DNA from 2 places in the Leucobacter aridicollis genome. Region 1 is predicted to be linked to the other one. Evidence: predicted binding sites of a transcription regulator. Region 1 holds the regulator's gene; the other holds the start of a gene.
What was found. Region 1 encodes HspR, which represses chaperone genes until heat shock. Its sites were predicted from a motif close to AAGTTGAGTCNNNNNGACTCAACTT; they were not measured.

Region 1 (9,695 bases):
ATGCGCTCGTAGACGTTGAGTTGCTGGGGGCTGAGTTCGGGGCGCGACACTCGAATAGGCTACCCCGCAATGGGATACTAGTGCGGCGCGTACGCGCGCGGTCCGCATTCGGACCAGACATCTGCCATGGAAGGCGACAAGCTTCGTGCCCCCACTCACCACTACTCGCCGGAACCTCGCGCTCTTTGCGTTAGCCCTTGGCGGATTCGCGATCGGAACGACAGAGTTTGCGACGATGGGGGTGCTCCCTGAGATCGCACACGATCTGGTGCCTGGCTACGCCGCTGACCCGCAATGGGGCATCGCGCAGGCGGGCAACCTCATCACGCTCTATGCGCTTGGCGTTGTTGTCGGTGCGCCCGTGCTCGCCGTGCTTGGCGCGCGAATGTCGCAGACGAAGCTCGCGATCTGGCTGCTCGTCTTACTCATCGCGGGCACCGTCGGCTCCGCGCTCGTGCCGGGCTTCGGCACTGTCGCGGTCTTCCGGTTTATCTCTGGGCTGCCGCACGGCGCCTACTTTGGCGTGGCGTCGTTGCTCGCCGCGAGGCTCATGGGGCCGGGCAACATGGGCAAGGGCATCGCGCTCGCGATGAGCGGACTCACTGTGGCGAACGTCATCGGCGTTCCGCTCTCGACGGTGCTTGGGCAGCAGCTTGGTTGGCGCTGGGTGTACGCCCTCGTCGCCGTGCTGTTTGCGGCGACGCTGCTGCTCGTTGCGCTGTATGTGCCGCGATTCCCGGGGAGCCCTGAGCGTAGCCCGCTGCGTGAGCTCAGTGCGCTGGGGAGCGCGCGCGTCTGGATCATGGTGGCGGTGCTCTCAATCGGCTTCGGCGGGTTCTTCGCCGTCTACTCCTATATTGCAGAGGTGACGACGCGTGAGGCGGGGCTCGGCGCCGGAATGGTTCCTTGGGTGATTGCGACGATGGGCATCGGCATGGTGCTTGGCAACATCCTCGGCGGGATCCTCACAGATCGGAGCCCGGTTGGCACCGCCATCTGGGGCTTCGTGCTCTTCATCTCGTCGTTCGTGCTTTACTCGCTGTTCGCGGCGCACCCGGTTGGGCTCTTCGCGTTCGCGTTCCTCGTGAGCCTCGCGTCATCAATTTTGCTCCCCGGTTTGCAGGCCCGCCTCATTCGAATGTCGAGCGAGGCGCGGCTGCTGGGCGCCGCGCTCAACCACGCTGCAGGTAACGTGGCGAACAGCCTCGGGGCTTGGCTCGGCGGTCTCGTGATTGCGGGCGGGTTCGGCTATCTCGCACCGGGGTGGCTCGGCGCAGTGCTCGCCGGGGCCGGTTTCGTGCTGCTGCTTGTGAGCCTCGCGGTGCAGCGCCGAGACGGCGGGAAGAGCCTCGACACCGCCGGGATCCCTGTCAGCTAGCCGGCTGCCGCCTGTCAGCCGCCAGTTGCCGGCCGCGGGGGCCGCTACTCGAGCTCGGCTGCAGAAGTGTCGGGCTTGCGCACGAATACAAGCGTGAGGGCGAGTCCGAGCGCAACGACGATGATGAGGCCGAGGATGCCGAAGTGCGTCGCACCAAACCAGCCGATGAACGCAGCCCAGAGCCAGGGCGACAGGAAGCTCATGACTCTGCCGGTCGTGGCGTAGAGGCCGAACACCTCGCCCTGCATGTTCGCGGGCGTCATGTGGGTGAGTAGCGAGCGGCTCGAGGCCTGTGCTGGGCCGACTGCGGCGGAGAGGATGAGCCCGCCGATCCAGAAAATGGACTTGCCCTCCTCTCGGAAGAAGAAGATAAAGAGGCCGCTCACCACGAGGATCAGGAGTGATGTCACGATGATTGCGCGAGGGCCGAACCTGTCGTCGAGCCTGCCCGCGATGATCGTCGAGATACCTGCGACGAGGTTGAGTGCGACGCCGAAGATCATTACCTCGGTCGCAGAGAAACCGAACGACACTGCCGCGAGAATGCCGCCGAACGCGAAGATGCCGGCGAGGCCGTCGCGGTACACGGCGCTCGAAATGAGAAACCAGAAGGTTTGCCGCTGCTCGCGAAACAGCGCGCCGAGATCTCGCACGAGCACAGCGTAGCTTCGGAAGAACCCGACGCGTGGCCGGTCGGTGCGGGCCGGCGGCTCGGGCACCCACAGTACGAACGGGATCGAGAACACGATCGTCCAGACTGCCGCGCCGACGGCGATGAGCCTATATGCGAGCCCATCTGACACGTCCATGCCGAACCAGTCGAGTTCGGTGAGCAGGACGACGATGATGAGGGCGACGATGCCCCCGATGTACCCGAGGCCCCAGCCGAGGCCGCTTACGCGTCCGACTGTTTTCTTCGTAGACACATCGAACAGCATCGCGTTGTAGCTGACGCCCGCGATCTCGCTTGCGACGGCGCCGAGGGCGACGGCGGCTGCGCCGAACCAGAAGTACTGGGGGTCGGAGTACACGAAGAATAGCGCGAACTGGATGAGCGCAAGTGCAGCAGTTCCGAGTACCACCCAGCGCTTCTTGTTGCCGCGCGCGTCGGCCTGCTGGCCGAGCACGGGGGCGAGCAGCAGGATCAGGATCCCTGCTGCAAACGTGACCCAGCCGTAGCTCGCTGAGAGATCTGCGAGGCCAGTGCAGTACGCGGTTCCAGCGTCGCCGGTTTGTGAGCAGACGAGGCTGCCGTCGGCGTTCTGCGCGGCAACATCGTCGGGGAGAAACGCATCGGAGACGAGGTAGAGCGACACCCACACGAACGTGAGGATCACGGAGTTGAATGGTTGCGTTGCCCAGTCCCAGATCGCCCAGGAGGCGACTGTCCGCTTCGTCGCGGGGAGTGGGTTCGGTGCGGGGATTGTCTCGCTCACAGCCCCAGGCTACTGCGTACGCGGCTACTGGGCGCGGATTGTGAGGATTGCCGGGAGATGAACTCCAGGGTGCATCGGATCTGCCACAGGTTGAGGGCTACTTGGGTGGCGATTTGGGCGGACCGGGTCGGAGCCCTGGCGCTGCCCGGGACTCGGGTTTGCGCACGAACGACTGCTTCGTGAACGGATGCTGAGAGTTGAGTGAATTCGACTCAAGTTTGGGTCAATCGACTTGACTCTCGCGGCCGTCTCGCTAAACTTGAGTGCATCAGGCTCAACTTGCCAGTGAGGTGATTTGAGTCCAGCGAACCACCGGCGCACGCCGCCGGTCCCATAACAACGCAAGGAGAATATATGTCACGTGCAGTAGGTATTGACCTCGGCACCACCAACTCGGTTGTTGCCGTTCTTGAGGGCGGCGAGCCCACCGTTATTGCGAACGCCGAAGGCTTCCGCACCACCCCGTCGATCGTCGCGTTTACGAAGGATGGCGAGGTGCTCGTTGGCGAGACCGCAAAGCGCCAGGCAGTCACGAACGTCGACCGTACCCTCGCTTCGGTCAAGCGACACATGGGCACTGACTGGAAGAGCGACGACATTGACGGCAAGAAGTACACCGCGCAGGAGATCAGCGCTCGCACGCTGATGAAGCTGAAGCGCGACGCCGAGACCTACCTCGGTGACAAGGTCACCGACGCTGTCATCACCGTCCCCGCTTACTTCAACGACGCAGAGCGCCAGGCAACGAAGGAAGCCGGCGAGATCGCCGGCCTCAACGTGCTCCGCATCATCAACGAGCCCACCGCTGCGGCTCTTGCGTACGGCCTCGACAAGGGCAAGGAAGACGAGCTCATCCTCGTGTTCGACCTCGGCGGAGGTACCTTCGACGTTTCGCTCCTCGAGGTGGGCAAGGACGACGACTTCTCGACGATTCAGGTCCGCGCGACTGCCGGTGACAACCGCCTCGGCGGCGACGACTGGGACCAGCGCGTCGTCGATTGGCTCGCGACTCAGTTCAAGAACTCGACCGGCGTTGACGTGTCGGGTGACAAGATTGCACTGCAGCGTCTGAAGGAAGCCGCTGAGCAGGCGAAGAAGGAGCTCTCGAACTCGACGAGCACCCAGATTCAGCTTCCCTACCTCTCGCTCACCGAAAACGGCCCGGCGAACCTCGACGAGACGCTGACCCGCGCGAAGTTCGAGGAGCTCACCAAGGATCTGCTCGAGCGCACCCGCAAGCCGTTCGAGGACGTCATCAAGGAAGCCGGCGTGAAGGTCGCAGACATCGCGCACGTCGTGCTCGTTGGCGGCTCCACCCGCATGCCCGCAGTCACCGAGCTCGTGAAGCAGCTCACCGGCGGCCGTGAGCCCAATAAGGGTGTCAACCCTGACGAGGTCGTGGCAGTCGGCGCGGCCCTCCAGGCAGGCGTTTTGAAGGGTGAGCGCAAGGACGTGCTGCTCATCGACGTGACCCCCCTCTCGCTCGGTATCGAGACCAAGGGTGGCATCATGACGAAGCTCATCGAGCGCAACACCGCGATCCCGACGAAGCGCTCCGAGACCTTCACCACCGCAGAGGACAACCAGCCCTCTGTCGCGATCCAGGTCTTCCAGGGCGAGCGCGAGTTCACCCGCGATAACAAGAACCTCGGAACGTTCGAGCTCACCGGTATCGCACCCGCTCCGCGCGGCGTGCCGCAGGTCGAGGTGACCTTCGACATCGATGCGAACGGCATCGTCCAGGTCTCCGCGAAGGACAAGGGCACGGGCAAGGAGCAGACAATCACCATCTCCGGTGGATCGACGCTCTCGAAGGACGACATCGAGCGCATGGTGCGCGAGGCTGAGGAGCACGCCGCTGACGACAAGAAGCGTCGCGAGGCTGCTGAGCAGCGTAACAACGCCGAGCAGCTCGCCTACTCGGTCGAGAAGCTCATCACTGAGAACGAGGACAAGCTCCCCGAAGACGTCAAGACTGAGGTGCAGGGCGACCTCGACGCGCTCAAGACGGCGCTCGCCGGCGAAGACGATGACGCGGTGAAGACCGCGGCTGACAAGCTTGGCGAGAGCCAGCAGAAGCTCGGTGAGGCGATCTACGCTCAGGCGCAGGAGGCACCTGAGGCAGCAGCGGAAGGCGCGGAGTCGAACGATGAGGACGTTGTCGACGCTGAGGTTGTTGAAGACGACGAGGAGCAGAAGTAACCATGGCACACGAGGAACATCTGGGCGACGACCAGCCGGTGAACGATGTTCCGGCGGGCCAGGCCGACGACGCATCGCAGAACGATGCGGCATCGGCCCCCGGGGCGGAGGGAACCCCCTCCGCTCCCGGGCCGGAAGGCGACGATCTCACGGTAGACGACATTCTCGGCGCTGAGCAGACCGAGGCGGCCGCTGGCGCGGACGCCGACGCTGCCGAGGGCGACGAGGAGAACCCCTACCTTGAGGATCTCCGTAGGCTCACGGCCGAGTACGCGAACTACCGGAAGCGTACCGAGGCGAACGTCGAGCTCGACAAGCAGCGCGCGAAGGCCTCGGTCGTGCTGCAGCTGCTGTCGGTACTCGACGACCTCGACCGTGCAGAACAGCACGGCGACTTGACCGAGGGCAGCGCATTCGCCACGATCGCGCAGAAGCTGCGCGCCAGCCTTGAACGGCTCGGCGTCGAAAGCTTCGGCGAGAAGGGGGAGCCTTTCGACCCGCAGGTGCACGAAGCAATCGCTCAGGTGCCGGTTCCCGGCACCGAGCAGCACACTGTGCTTGACGTAGTCGAGCGGGGCTATCGCATCGGAGATGTTGAACTGCGCCCCGCCAAGGTAGCGGTGGCGGTGGGAGCTGATGGCTAGTCAAGATTGGTTAGACAAAGACTTCTACCGCACTCTCGGGGTCTCGAAGGATGCCGACGACGCTGAACTGAAAAAGGTTTACCGCAAGCTCGCGCGAAAGTATCACCCTGATTCGAACCCAGGAGATGCGGCCGCTGAAGCAAAGTTCAAGGAGATCTCCGAGGCCTACTCGGTGCTCTCCGACACAGAGCAGCGCTCTGAGTACGACCAGATTCGTGCGATGGGAGCCGGCGGTGCCCGGTTCACATCGGGTGGCCAGGGCGGCCAGGGCTTCGAGGATGTCTTCGGTGGCATGTTCGGCGGCGGCCACGGTGGCAGGAACACGCAGTACACGTTCCAGCAGGGCGGCGGCTACGACGACCTGTTCAACATGTTCGGTGGCGCGCCGCGCGGCCCCCAAAAGGGTCGCGATGTGAACGCCTCGACGACGATCGATTTCGAGACTGCGGTGAGTGGCGACACTGTCACGCTGCAGACCTCGACTGGCAACGTGAAGGTCAAGATCCCTGCCGGGGTTTCCAACGGCCAGAAGATCAGGTTGCGTGGCAAGGGCGAACAGGGGCCTGCGGGTACGCCTGCGGGAGACCTGCTGCTCACGGTTACCGTGCGCAAGCACCCGGTGTTCGAGCGCGACGGTCAGAACCTGAAGCTCAAGCTACCTGTGACGTTCACCGAGGCGACACTCGGCGCGACAGTCGAGGTGCCAACGCTTGGTGGCGACACCGTGAAGCTCAAAGTGCAGCCTGGGACCCCGAGCGGCAGAGTGCTGCGCGTGAAGGGCCGCGGAGTGAAGACCTCAAAGGGCACGGGAGACCTGCTCGCAGAGATTCAGGTCGCGGTTCCGAGTCACCTGAGCGACGAGGCGCGCGAGGCGCTCGAAGCGTTTCAGCAGGTCGAGCCGCAGGAGAACCCGCGCGCGGATCTGCTCTCGCGGGCTCGCGCCTAGCTCACAACGAAACACAACTCAGAAGAAAGGCGTAGGGAGGGGCAATGGTCAACGTGCCAATGGACAGGTTTACTCCGGTCTTTGCGATCGCCGCTGCCTCCGAACTCGCCGAGATGCACCCGCAGACGCTGCGGCAGTACGACCGAATCGGGCTCGTGGTGCCGCAGCGCACGAGCGGAAACACGCGGCGATACTCCCTCTACGACGTGCACAGGTTGCGTGAGGTCGCGAGACTCTCTGCAGAGGGCCTGAGTCTCGAGGGGATTCGCCGCGTGTTGACGCTCGAGGACCGCGTGCGCGAGCTTGAGTCCCAGGTGCATGAGCTCGAACGTGCACTGTCAGACGAAATGCTCAAGCGCCCTGAGCGCCGCGTCTTCGCGGCCGGGGCTGGCGGCGAGGTCGTCACGTTGCGGCGCGGAACTCGCACGCGTCGCAACGCGGAAGTTGTTGTGTGGAAGCCGTAGCTGCGCGGCTCGAAGAGTTCTGCGGGGCGCTCAGTCGCGACCCCGATTTCGACGCGCCAGAGCTCCAGGCGTACGACACTGCAGACGTGCACATCCTGACCGCCGCGGCCGAGCGCGTTCGCTCTGCTGCGCCTGGAACCGTCGTCACGATTGGTGACAGGCACGGGGCGCTCACTCTTGGCGCGGCAGCAGTGCTCGGCGCGGGTGCTGTCAGGTCCTATCAGGATCCAGTGCTCGGCGAGCGGGCTCTCGCGGCCAATGCGGTGAGGCTCGGCCTGCGAGACCGCTACGAGTCAGCACCCCTCGGGCCCGAGCTTCTCGATGGGGCCGAGACAGTGCTTGTGCAGTTGCCCCGCGGCCTCGAAGCGCTCGAGGAGATCGCGTGGAAGATCGCGCGCTTCGCGAGCCCAACCGTGCGGGTGTTCGCGGGCGGCCGGGTGAAGCACATGACCCGCGCCCAGAACGACGTTCTCGGGCGGTACTTCGGCGCGGTGACCGCCGGCCTGGGGTGGCGAAAGTCCCGGGTGCTGCAGGCGACGTCCCCGCTCCCGATGCTTGCCGGTGCGGAACCTCCGTTTCCGAAGTGGGGGCAGGATCGCGAGCTCACGTTTGGCCTCGCGGCGTTTGGCGCCACTTTCGGTGGCACCAAACTCGACCACGGCAGCCGCCTGCTGCTCAGCACCTTCGAACGAGGTGGGGCCGGTGCAAGCTGGGCCGACATCGCCCCGGGCGCCAACGTATTTGACCTGGGTTGCGGAAGCGGTGTGCTCGCGGTGTCCGCTGCGCTCGCATTGCCGAGCGCGCGAGTTCTTGCGAGTGATCAGTCGGATGCGGCCGTTCGCTCGGCCGCGCTGACTGCCGAGGCAGCTGGAGTCGGGGAGCGGATGGCGATTCACCGGGCTGATGGCGCTGAGGCGGTCGCTGACGGGTGGGCTGACCTCGTGCTACTCAACCCGCCGTTCCACACCGGATCGACAGTCCATGCGGGGGTGGCCCACCGGCTGATCCGCGACTGTGCGCGCGTGCTGAAGCCCGGCGGCGAACTGCGTATCGTGTTCAACTCGCACCTCAGTTATCGACAGCTCCTTGAACGCGTCATTGGCCCCGCAAGGCAGCTCCAGCGCGACGCAACGTTCACCGTGCTGGAAGTGACAAAGCGTTAGGGATTCAGCCACCGAACTCACAGGCAGCTGAAGCCTAGAATGAGTGTGTGAGCGATAAACTCTTGCACTTGGTGCGCCACGGGGAGGTCCATAACCCCGACCTCGTCCTGTACGGCCGTATCCCCGGCTTCCGCCTCTCAGAGCGAGGCCACGCCATGGCCGAGGCTGCTGCGCTTGAACTCGCAGGTAGCGACCGGAAAGTAGTCGCCCTCTACGCGTCGCCGCTTGAGCGCGCGCAGCAGTCCGCGCGACCCATCGCGAGCGCACTTGGCCTCGAGATCCAGACTGAGGATCGCATCATCGAGCCCACGAACTTCTTCGAGGGCAAGGTGAACTCGGGGCCCGACGCTGCGTTCAAGAAGCCGCGGTACTGGTACAAGTTTGTCAACCCATTCCGCCCAAGCTGGGGGGAACCCTACCGCCAGGTTGCGGCGCGCGTGCGCGAAGCGATGAACGACGCGTGGGACAAGGCGCAGGGTGGCGACATTGTGATGGTCGCGCACCAGTCCCCGATCTGGATGGCGCACCTCGACATCGCAGGCAAACCCCTGTTCCATAACCCAGCCACACGGCGCTGCGACCTCTCGAGCATCACGACATTCGAGCGCCGCGGGAACCGCTGGTTCGAGGTCGATTACCGAAACCCGGCGAAGTCACTCATGGACGACGCTACCGATGTAGGAGCTGTATGACCGCGCGACGCCGAATCGCCGCCATCGCCGCCACTGCCGCGGCCCTCGCAGTTGGCCTCGCCGGCTGCAGCACCACCGAAGGCGACTCGCTCGCCGCACAGTGGCAACAGGGTGGCGACAAGGGCTTCGTCGCAGGCGATGGCTCTTCGGCCTCGTTCCCCGCAGACAAGCGTGGCGAACCCGTTGAGTTCACGGGCGAGACCGAGTTTGGCAACGAGCTGAGCTCAGCCGACACGATCGGCAGCGTCACAGTAGTGAACTTCTGGTACGCGGGCTGCGCCCCGTGCCGGGCCGAGGCGCCAGACCTCGTCGAGGCATACAACGAGTTCGAGCCGCAAGGCGTCAAATTCGTTGGTGTGAACACTCGCGATCAGGCCGCGCAGGCGAAGCAGTTCGGAGTCGAGTTCGGTATCGAATACGAGTCGATCCTCGATAACCCCGGCGGCCGCACTGTGCAGCGCGCATTCGCAGGGCAGATCCCGCTGAACGCGGTTCCAACGACGCTGATTCTTGACGCTGAGGGGCGCGTTGCGCACACGGTAGTCGGGCAGCTTGCAGGGGTGTCGCAACTGCAAACGCTCGTCACGGAGACGCTCGACGAGCAGGCCGCTGCCGGCGCGAACTGATGGGGATCCAGGAGATCATTGCCGACGGGCAGCTGCTCGTTGCCTCGGCCATCGCAATCGCTGCAGGGCTCGTTTCGTTCCTCTCGCCGTGCGTGCTCCCGCTCATCCCGGGCTACCTTGCATACGTCTCTGGCGTGGCAGGTA
Region 2 (9,695 bases), 770 kb from region 1:
TCCGGGGCAGACGTCGCTCCGAGGTCCGTCTCGGCCTGCTCCGCAACTCGCGCATTTCCCGCGCGGGTCGCGGGATGAGTCGTGAACGGGTATGATAGAACGTTCGCTATTTTATGATCGTGAGGATCCACCCCTATGGCTCTTGCCACACGCGAAGACCTTCGTAACGTCGCCATCGTCGCACACGTCGACCACGGCAAGACCACGCTCGTTGACGCCATGCTGCGTCAGACGAACTCATTCGACGCACACGCAGACGTCGATGACCGCGTTATGGACTCCAACGACCTCGAGCGCGAGAAGGGCATCACCATTCTCGCGAAGAACACCGCCATCAGCTACGAGGGCGAGCACGCGAAGAACGGCCCGATCACCATCAACGTGGTCGACACCCCCGGCCACGCCGACTTCGGTGGCGAGGTCGAGCGCGCACTCTCGATGGTTGACGGCGTCGTGCTGCTCGTCGACTCGTCCGAGGGCCCGCTGCCCCAGACCCGCTTCGTGCTGCGCAAGGCGCTTGAGGCGAAGCACCCCGTGATCCTCGCGGTGAACAAGACCGACCGCCCCGACGCCCGGATTCCCGAGGTTGTCGGCGAGGCGCAGGACCTGCTGCTCGGCCTGGCTTCCGATATCGCTGAAGAGCACCCAGACCTCGACGTTGATGCGATCCTCGACGTTCCCGTCGTCTACCTGTCGGGCCGCGCCGGTGCCTCGAGCCTGAACGAGCCCGCCAACGGCACGCTGCCCGACGGCGACACCCTTGAGGCGCTCTTCGGCGTGATCCTTGAGCAGGTGCCCGCACCGACGTACGATGACGAGCACCCGCTGCAGGCGCACGTCACGAACCTTGACTCCTCGCCGTTCCTCGGCCGTATCGCGCTGCTGCGCGTGCACAACGGCTGGATCCACAAGGGCGAGACCGTCGCTTGGGTCAAGAGCGACGGCACCCAGCAGAACGTGCGTATCACCGAGCTCATGCTCACCAAGGCGCTCACCCGCTACCCGGCAGAGAAGGCCGGCCCCGGTGACATCGTTGCAATCGCGGGTATCGAGAACATCACCATCGGCGAGACCATTGCCGACGCTGAAGACACCCGTCCGCTGCCGCTCATCGAGGTCGACGAGCCCGCAATCTCGATGACAATCGGTGCGAACACCTCGCCGCTCGTCGGCAAGGTGAAGGGCCACAAGCTCACCGCCCGCATGATCAAGGATCGCCTTGACCGCGAGCTCATCGGTAACGTGTCGCTGAAGGTGCTCGACACCGACCGCCCCGACGCGTGGGAGGTACAGGGCCGAGGCGAGCTCGCGCTGTCGATCCTCGTCGAGAACATGCGCCGCGAGGGCTTCGAGCTCACCGTCGGCAAGCCGCAGGTTGTCACGAAGCAGGTCGATGGAAAGACCCACGAGCCCTACGAGCACCTCACGATCGATACGCCCGAAGAGCACCTCGGCGCGATCACGCAGCTGCTCGCAGCGCGTAAGGGCCGCATGGAGAACATGGTGAACAATGGCACCGGCTGGGTTCGCATGGAGTTCATCGTGCCCGCCCGCGGCCTAATCGGGTTCCGCTCGGAGTTCATGACAACCACACGCGGCACCGGCATCGCGAACGCGATCTCGCACGGCTACGACGAGTGGGCAGGCCAGATCGTCACCCGCAACAACGGCTCGATCGTCGCCGACCGCTCGGGCGTCGTGACCCCGTTCTCGATGATCAACCTCCAGGAGCGCATGAGCTTCTTCGTGCAGCCCACGCAGGAGGTCTACGAGGGCATGGTTATCGGTGAGAACTCGCGCTCGGAAGACATGGACGTGAACATCACCAAGGAGAAGAAGCTCACCAACATGCGTGCAGCTTCGTCAGACTCGTTCGAGTCGATGACTCCTCCCCGCGTGTTGACCCTCGAGGAGAGCCTCGAGTTCGCCCGCGAAGACGAGTGCGTCGAGGTGACCCCCGACGTGATCCGCATTCGCAAGGTCGAGCTCGACGCGTCGCTGCGCGCCCGCTCGGCATCGCGCCTGAAGAACCAGAAGTAAGCGCCGCTTTCGCGTTTCGCGCCCACACCCTGAGCTGTTGCCAGGGTGTGGGCGTTTCTGTTTTCGCTCACGCGTCGGCCCCGTATGATCGGGTCATGGCACTCCTCTACATCGACACCACGCTCGTCCCTTCGAAGCTCGAACTCATCGCCGAGTGGCTGCCGAAGCAGCCCTGGTTTACTGGCGACATCTCAAAGCTCACGCGCGTCTCGGGCTACCGCCTCGACGACCCTGAAGGCGAGGTTGGCATCGACGGGATCCTTGTCTCCGCTGGCGAGGACAAGGTCTACCACGTGCCGCTCACCTACCGCAGCGCGCCGCTCGATGGCGGAGAGGCGCACCTTGTTGGTACGACCGAGCACGGCGTGCTCGGCACGCGCTGGGTGACTGCCGCGACGGGCGACCCCGTCTACCGCGCCGTGCTCGCCCAGGTGATCTCGCAGGGCGGCTCGAACAGTGAAGAGCTCGTGCACCAGCCCGACGGCAGCACCGTCGCGCGGGCGATTCAAATGCCGATCCATGGGTCGGGGGAGCCCGGCGCGCAGGTGCCAGAGCTCTGGGCTGCTGAGGTGTCTCTCGCTGACGGCGTGAGCGTCGCCTCGACGGGTTTCTCCACGCTCAGGGTGATCCACGTGCCGCAGACCGACTCACCCGCTGCGCGTGGGGCTGTGGGCACGCTTACGGCGACCTGGCCGGGGCAGGACGCCCCCGTGGTGATCGCGACGCTGGACTAGCGAGCGGCGTCGCCAGGGCCGGGGCCCGGTCCGGAGCGGCTTGTGCGCGGGCTCGAGCTCGGCCGCCGCGCGACATGCTGACAGCCCCGCCCGCGACATGCTGACCGCCCTGCCCGTTTTCGTTTTTCGAGTGCGACCCGATAGAGTATTCCTTGCGCGAAAGCGTAAATCGGGATGTGGCGCAGTTTGGTAGCGCACGTCGTTCGGGACGACGGGGTCGCAGGTTCAAATCCTGTCATCCCGACAGATGGCCCCGGAACTGCCGTAGAGAATTGCGGAAGTTCCGGGGCTTTTTTGTTTCGCCTACCGCCAGCTCAGTTCGCAGGGCACATTTGGGGCACATGGGAAACTACGCTGCTTTAGACGTCTCGTCCCCGCGGTGCTTCTGGGCGAGTCCATGCGCCTGGTAAACCTCGTGCAGCTGTGTCGAGGTGAACTGGGCACCCCGGTCGGCATGAAACACCACATCGTCGGGATCTGTCCTGGAAGCGTTCGTGTCATTCGTCGCGCTCGTATCAATGTGCGCGGGATTTGTCGCACGCAGGCCAGCAAGGCCGGCTTCGTTTCTAACGCCAGGCGTGGTAGACAGAGCGAGCAACGCCCATGAGTCTCGGCGTGTTGAGTTTCGGCTGGGGTCGGGCCTTCGAGCCGTGCGCGTTCTTGGTTCACCCAACGGCCGAGGAGTTGTTCCCCGGGCCGGAGTTCTTTGGCGACGTGCACGCGCTCGCGGCCGGTATCGATCACGAGGTGGGCGGCCTCTCGCCGCTACTCCGGGGTGAATTTCCTACGTGTGGTCAGGAGACATCCGTTCCAGCAGAACACGGGGGTCTGCTTCGCGTAGTGTCCACAACCCGAGGGTGACCCCACTGAGCGATCACGGGGCGACAGGGGGGATGTGAGCACGCGGACGCAAGGAGAGCTTCGGGTTTGGCTAAGCGAATAGGGCGAAGGGCGACGGCGCCCCGCACCGGTTGATATGAACGTGACGATGCTTGGGAATAGCCTTGACCCTCGAAGCCGCGGGACGCGCCATTGATGAAGGTGACAGATGATAGGAGAAAGAGCAGGATCAGGAAGAAGTCTGGCTTGCTGGGGGCGAAATGGTTGAACAGGCCGCCCATGAGCAGAACGAGAATCGCTGCGGCAAACCCAATGCTGAATCGCTTCAAGCTCCAGAGCGCTTCGCAGCTTTTCGCTCGGTTGACCAATGCACTGCTGGCTCCTCGAGCAGCTGCCATTACTCTGTTCCCTGAATTATGAGAGGTTGCCCAGCCTTCATTTGCTCGAAGAAGAGCTTGCTGGTCTTCCGTTCGCTTCGAGACACTGCTGCTGTGGGGTCCGGCGTAACTTCAAGGGCGATGATTAGCATCATACCTTCGAGTACTTGAGGCGTTGCGTCACTCATTCCGCTGGCCGTACCCAGGTGGGCGGCATGGCGGAAAGCCTTAGCGCAGCAGGAACCACCAAACGCCAAGAGCCGCGATAGCCACGACAGCGACGACGGCGACGACCGCCCCGACCCGGTTCTCGATATCAACCTTGCGGTTGTGCTCACGCACTTCCGCGTTGCGTTTTTGTACCTTCTGGTTGTGCTTCTGAATGCGGATCCGTTCAGGGCAAATAGTCCCTTCCCGATGACGCGTCGTTGGGCAGGTGGGCTGGTACTGGCACATAAGCACAACCATAGTAAAAGCCGGTTCATAGCTGAAGATCGAGTCGCCTGAGGTCATGCTGCTTGCCACGATTCGACTCGTCGAAACCGTCGAGCGTGAAGCGTCGCGGAGTCGCTCGAGGAAGTCCACGTTTGGCTCAAGGTGAACCGGCCGGAGGGTTTCGACCTCGTGAGAGCGCCAGTGAAGATGGGTAAGATCGGTGGTGTCATGACGGCGGTCGGCACGCGTCAGGGGCGAGACCAAACAGAGGTCTTCGAGACCGCAAGCATGCCAGCGCGCAATGCCAAGACCCCAGGCGGTTGGCAGATGCTGCATGTCCAAACCATCACCTGACCGGCCCCGTATTCTCGCGCCGCGGAGCGCCGGCCTCACTCACTCCCAAATCGGCGAAGAAGCCGGTCTATCTCGTACACGCATCGCACAAATCCTGAACCAAGCACTCGCGCCAGAACAGCTCGACGAGCTCCGTGCGCGCGTCTACGCGAGAGCAGAAAGGGCTCCGAAACAAGTCATAGATGTCAGTGGGCACACAGACGCTATTCGAGCAAACTTTCGGACAGGGGAAGCCGTGACGCGCACCGACACAACCAACGACATCGAGTGCATGCCATGCGTGTAAGTCGACACCAATCTATGGGCGTCATGCGCCAGCCCAAAGACCCTCCCGTCGCAATGAGCGTTGCTCTCGCAAACCGCGACAACGTATCCATGTTCTTTGTGCAGTAATGGCATCCCCAGCCATCCAAGCGACGCGTTATCTCGCAGCACGGCGCCCTCGAGGCCGCGACCGCATCCGTACTGTGGGGGCTTGAGAAAGCCAACTCCCACGGAGCGCGGGCGCCTGTCCAGCCAACGGGGCTAAGTCCGTCCAGAAGCGACGAACATAGCCCCCCAGTGGGCCCGCGCCTCCTCCGTGGCGAGAGCAGGGTTACTGGGGGCCATTCGTGATTGCATGCGGAACCAGAGCGTCAACACCGTACGAGTCGGCCAGATATGTGCAAGAGGATATTCGTGTTGCAGGATCACATAGCGCGGTTCGCGCAGTGTGGTTGGCGCAACTGGTGGTCTTGTCCAGAAGTGCTGCTGGCTGCTCTACAGGTTGTAAGGCGCGGTCGTCTTGTCGCCCTTGTCGGGATGGCGGATCAGCCCTGGGTCTGATTGCCCTTTGCGGGGGTTTGCGTCCCCATCGAATTCCTCGTCAGCGCCGTCCATTACGGGTTCGTCAACAGTGTCCTCGGTGGGCTTCTTCTTCTCGTTCATGTTGCATTCCCTTTCCTGAGTGGGACACCACCATACGCCTCAAACATGGGGGCAGCTACTTTTTGGGCCTGTAGCTGCTTGCGGATATGGCGGCAGGGCGCATTGATGTCGTTGAACACGGCTCGAGTGGTCCGGAATGTGAGCTCTGTGGCGTTGGTCTTTTGAGCAATTTTTGAGCATTCTTTATTAGCACTCTCAGGGTCAGAGTGCTAATCTAAATCACACCTGAGCGGAACCGACTCAGGTTTCTATCGAAAGGAGACTGATCTCAATGGCACTGACATTTGACCCTTTCACTGAGCTCGAACGAGTCGCCACCGGCATGCTGCAGGCGCGCACCGCGCCACGCGCCATGCCCGTTGATCTCTACCGAGACCAGGACCGATACTTCCTGACAGCTGATATGCCAGGAATCGACCCAGGCAGCCTCGATATTGACGTCGACGGCCAGCTACTCACGATCCGCGCTTACCGTTCAGGCGCGAACTCCGACGGCGTGAAGTGGCTGACACAGGAGCGCCCCGAGGGCGCCTACTTGCGACAGTTCAGCATCGGCGAAGGCATCGATACCGAGAACATCAGCGCCACCTACAAGGACGGTGTCCTCAGCGTCATCCTTCCGCTGAACGCAAAGGCAAAGCCGCGGAAGATCGAGGTAGCAATGCCGTCGACTGAAGCAGCCGAGGGGAAGTCGATCACCGCCTAACAAGCTGGTCCTGCACGTACAACCTGAGCCTGATATGAACGAGCTGCGGCCCCGTTCCGAGAGATACCTATCTCGCTGGAACGGGGCTGCGCCTCGTCTCCGCCGACGAGAGGGTCATTCGGGCTCTGCGTGCGCTCTTCAAGGCTGCCGCCCTGTTGACGTCTCTTGAGCGCTTCGGGGCAGGTGATGTGCGCGAGCGGGTCCCGGCACGTATGAGGCATGGTCAACGCGCGAAGGGTGTCCTCGTCGCCATCGGCCGCTCGAAGCGTCAGCACCATGTCACTTGCCAGGCGTCGAGGAAGTGAGCGGTGAAATGTTATTCGAACCCCTCTCGAACCCTTCTCGAAGTACTCACGGGGCACCCGCCGGTTGCAGCAGCGCTAGTGAGTCCTTTGGGCCCACCCCCACTCGCTCGGTTGAAAAGGTCGACGAGTCGGTCGCAAAGTTATCGTTCCATCCAGTGAACTCTCGGTAGCTTGACCTGCGCCGATGCTGTTGCTGGGAACGCCAAGTGGCACGTTCGCCGGCGCAACGGTGAGCTTCCTCGTTCGCTACGAGACCGCGGATGAACTCCGCGAGAGCAACATGTGTCCGCAGGTGGAGTCGGCTGCTCTTGAAGAATGCATCTCTGGCGGTTGGCTTGGATCGATCGTGTTCGACGCGTCGCCCCAGAACCTCTGGTCATTACAGTTCTGGACGCTTCTCATTAGTGGTTCCATAGTCGTCCTGCTCATTTGGGGCTTGATCACCGGATGAGAGAAGTCCTACCCCCGGCAGACAACCGATGAACGCGTGCCTACCGTGCCCTTCTTGTACCGCCAACTAGGCGGTAACCTGCTTTGAGTCTGTCGCTGTATCACAGCGACGATTATCGGCGGTCTTTCGCCACCGGCCTGAGCGAGGGGGCCCACGTTAATGAGCTATGAAGCCTCCAACAATGAGGCGCAGGCGCACGTCACCCCGCCCGGTACGGTTCCTCCTCCTTTTGGGGCAGGCTTCAGACGACTTCCAAAACACATTAGAACTCACACCATTGACTACCTCGACAAGGAAATCGCGCAAGCGCGACGTGAACGCAAGAACCTATCTGCCGACAGCTTTACCTTCGCGAACCGGCGCGGCAGCTCGACGACGCGATCTCTCGCACTGAGTCACTCCGGGAAGCGCTCCTCGGACGTCACTAGCCGCGTGTAGTTACTCGGCTGGGCTCCTCGTTATCGCGGCGCTGTGCCCTGTCTTCGGCAAGCGCCTCAACTGCCTCGGTAAGTGACTCTAAGACGCGCTGAACGCGGTCATGAAGTGCATGACAGTTCCCCGATGTAAATGCCCTCCCATTCGTGAATTCTGATAGCTCATCCCGAGCTTCATTGATGCAGCGATTCAGGATCCCATTCGTCTTCCCCATGCCGGCCACTCTATCTACCGACTTCTTCGAAGAGTATGGTGGCCGTATTCTCGGCTCGAACACGTGGGTTTGGGAGAGGGGCCCGGTGCCCCGTTGATGAAGGCGTCCTGGCAATGTTGGAGGTTCCAGGGTTGCGGATGGGGCATGGAGCGGAGTCCAACATGAGAACAAGAGATGCCGCTACTCGGCTGGGAGGGAGGTGCAGCGATCAGAATGGTGCGAACTTTCTGCGCCTAACCCGGTATGAGCCAAGGCGCGACCGTGGGCGTGGCCGGAAAAACTCGGTTCCGGGTCGACGGTGCGCGCCTGGGTACGCCAGGCCGATATCAACCAAGGCGTGAAAAGTGGAGTCTTCCCCGACGCGCAGGCGCGGATTCGAGAACCTGAACAAGAGAATGGTGAGCTCAGGCCTCGCGAACCGCGCATTCAGCGCAGGTGCGCCGAATCAGTTGTGGGTGAACGATCTGACTTTCGCGCTCCCTTGGCAGCCAATTTCTCTCCACTCGTAGTGGAAAACGCCTCTCCGGTATCGAGGCGACGCCCTCGACCGGAACTGTTGGCGGCAGGCATGGTAATGCCCTCGCTGAGGCGGTGAACCACCTCAACGGGGCCGATCTTGTGCGCGGGCCGGCGATGAACGGGCCGCGGAAAACGGTCAACGATCTCGAGCTCGCGACGTTTGGAGGGAGTACTCGCACAACACGAGACGACTCCGTGGCGACCTCGGTGATGTGCCTCCAGCGAGGTTTGAAGAGTCGTTCTATGCTGGGGTTACCAGCGCCCAAGATCTGTTTGGAAACAAATGAGCTGAGTCTCTTCTCAACCCCGGGCGTGAACGAGCGTCAGTGCCAGGCGCGCTCGTTGCGCGCCTCATGCTCGGGTTCTGGCGGGACCTATTCGATTCGGCTGGCTACGAAGGCAAACAACCCAGGAGCGCCTAAGCCGATTGTGGGCAGCACTGCTGCACCGTGCTGCAGCGCGCCTTTCCCTGCGGGCGAATCACTGCGCGACATCGAATCGCGAACCGCGAACCCCTGCCCCGCAGGGTCCGATTGCCCGGGCAAGACGCGGAAGGCCTCACGGTCGAGCAGCGCATCTAGCCTGTATCTGATTAGCGAGAGTGGCGACTTCAATCTTGCTGACTGGGGCAGATGCAACTCCACGGAGCCAGTTCTGTTCGCACCTGGCCCACTTAGTAGCGTGTGAGTTTCCAGGGGAATCGATCACGGCGACGGGGTCACAGGTTTACCGCTATCGTTCCGGGCCTGATGGAGCCCGCGCAGAGCGTTGGTATTCTCAGTGCATGACTGAACCCCAGCAGGCGCCCCAGCTGCCGTCGCCGAAAATCCTGCTTCCCGTTGGGATCATGTTCGTTATCGGTGCCGTCTTTGCGTTCGTGCTCTTTGATCTGCATGTGGTCTCGGGTGCGTTCGCCGGGTTGATTGGGCTTGCAGGGCTCGCCATGACTGTTCAGAGCATCATGCGGCTCGCCAAGGGTGAGCGCTAGTTGCCCCAGGCCCCCGCCGGCAGCCACCGCGGGCGAATCGTGGACCAAACTTGAACATTAGGGCGCGCGAATTCCAAATTCGCGCAGTGCTGGCATAACATGGAGACCATGCTTAGCGACAGTTTCAGCCGACTTCCTTCACATGTTCAGCAGGGGGTGCTCGAATACCTCGATGAGGAGATCCGTATTGGATTCCAAAAGAGCGAGGACGCAGCAGCTGACGAGAAGACCACGCCGGAGGGTGCGCGTCAGCTCGCAGACGGGATCGTCAGGTCCCTTGCGCTTCGCAACTCGTTCACTGGTGAGTCGGTTTCAAGCCCCCGCGATCTTGGGATTGGGCAGCGTCAGAAGTAATTCACTGCGGCCCCGC

Region 2: the regulator HspR is predicted to act here: its motif matches at 5,930-5,954, upstream of KI794_RS04655 (Hsp20/alpha crystallin family protein).

The regions. Positions count from the first base shown of each region.
Region 1 covers NZ_CP075339.1:278,390-288,084, forward strand. The annotation lists gene KI794_RS01230 (ATP-dependent DNA helicase) at 1-50, opposite strand, end outside; gene KI794_RS01235 (MFS transporter) at 146-1,378, shown strand; gene KI794_RS01240 (MFS transporter) at 1,423-2,814, opposite strand; gene dnaK (molecular chaperone DnaK) at 3,169-5,016, shown strand; gene KI794_RS01250 (nucleotide exchange factor GrpE) at 5,019-5,660, shown strand; gene KI794_RS01255 (DnaJ C-terminal domain-containing protein) at 5,653-6,606, shown strand; gene KI794_RS01260 (heat shock protein transcriptional repressor HspR) at 6,651-7,070, shown strand; gene KI794_RS01265 (class I SAM-dependent methyltransferase) at 7,058-8,233, shown strand; gene KI794_RS01270 (histidine phosphatase family protein) at 8,281-8,925, shown strand; gene KI794_RS01275 (TlpA family protein disulfide reductase) at 8,922-9,551, shown strand; gene KI794_RS01280 (cytochrome c biogenesis CcdA family protein) at 9,551-9,695, shown strand, end outside.
Region 2 covers NZ_CP075339.1:1,046,420-1,056,114, forward strand. The annotation lists gene typA (translational GTPase TypA) at 136-2,040, shown strand; gene KI794_RS04630 (maltokinase N-terminal cap-like domain-containing protein) at 2,136-2,774, shown strand; tRNA gene KI794_RS04635 (tRNA-Pro) at 2,945-3,018, shown strand; gene KI794_RS04645 (hypothetical protein) at 4,220-4,762, opposite strand; gene KI794_RS04650 (hypothetical protein) at 5,540-5,707, opposite strand; gene KI794_RS04655 (Hsp20/alpha crystallin family protein) at 5,979-6,413, shown strand; gene KI794_RS04660 (hypothetical protein) at 6,903-7,169, shown strand; partial or broken gene KI794_RS16305 (transposase) at 7,993-8,624, shown strand; gene KI794_RS04670 (hypothetical protein) at 9,122-9,325, shown strand; gene KI794_RS04675 (hypothetical protein) at 9,434-9,679, shown strand.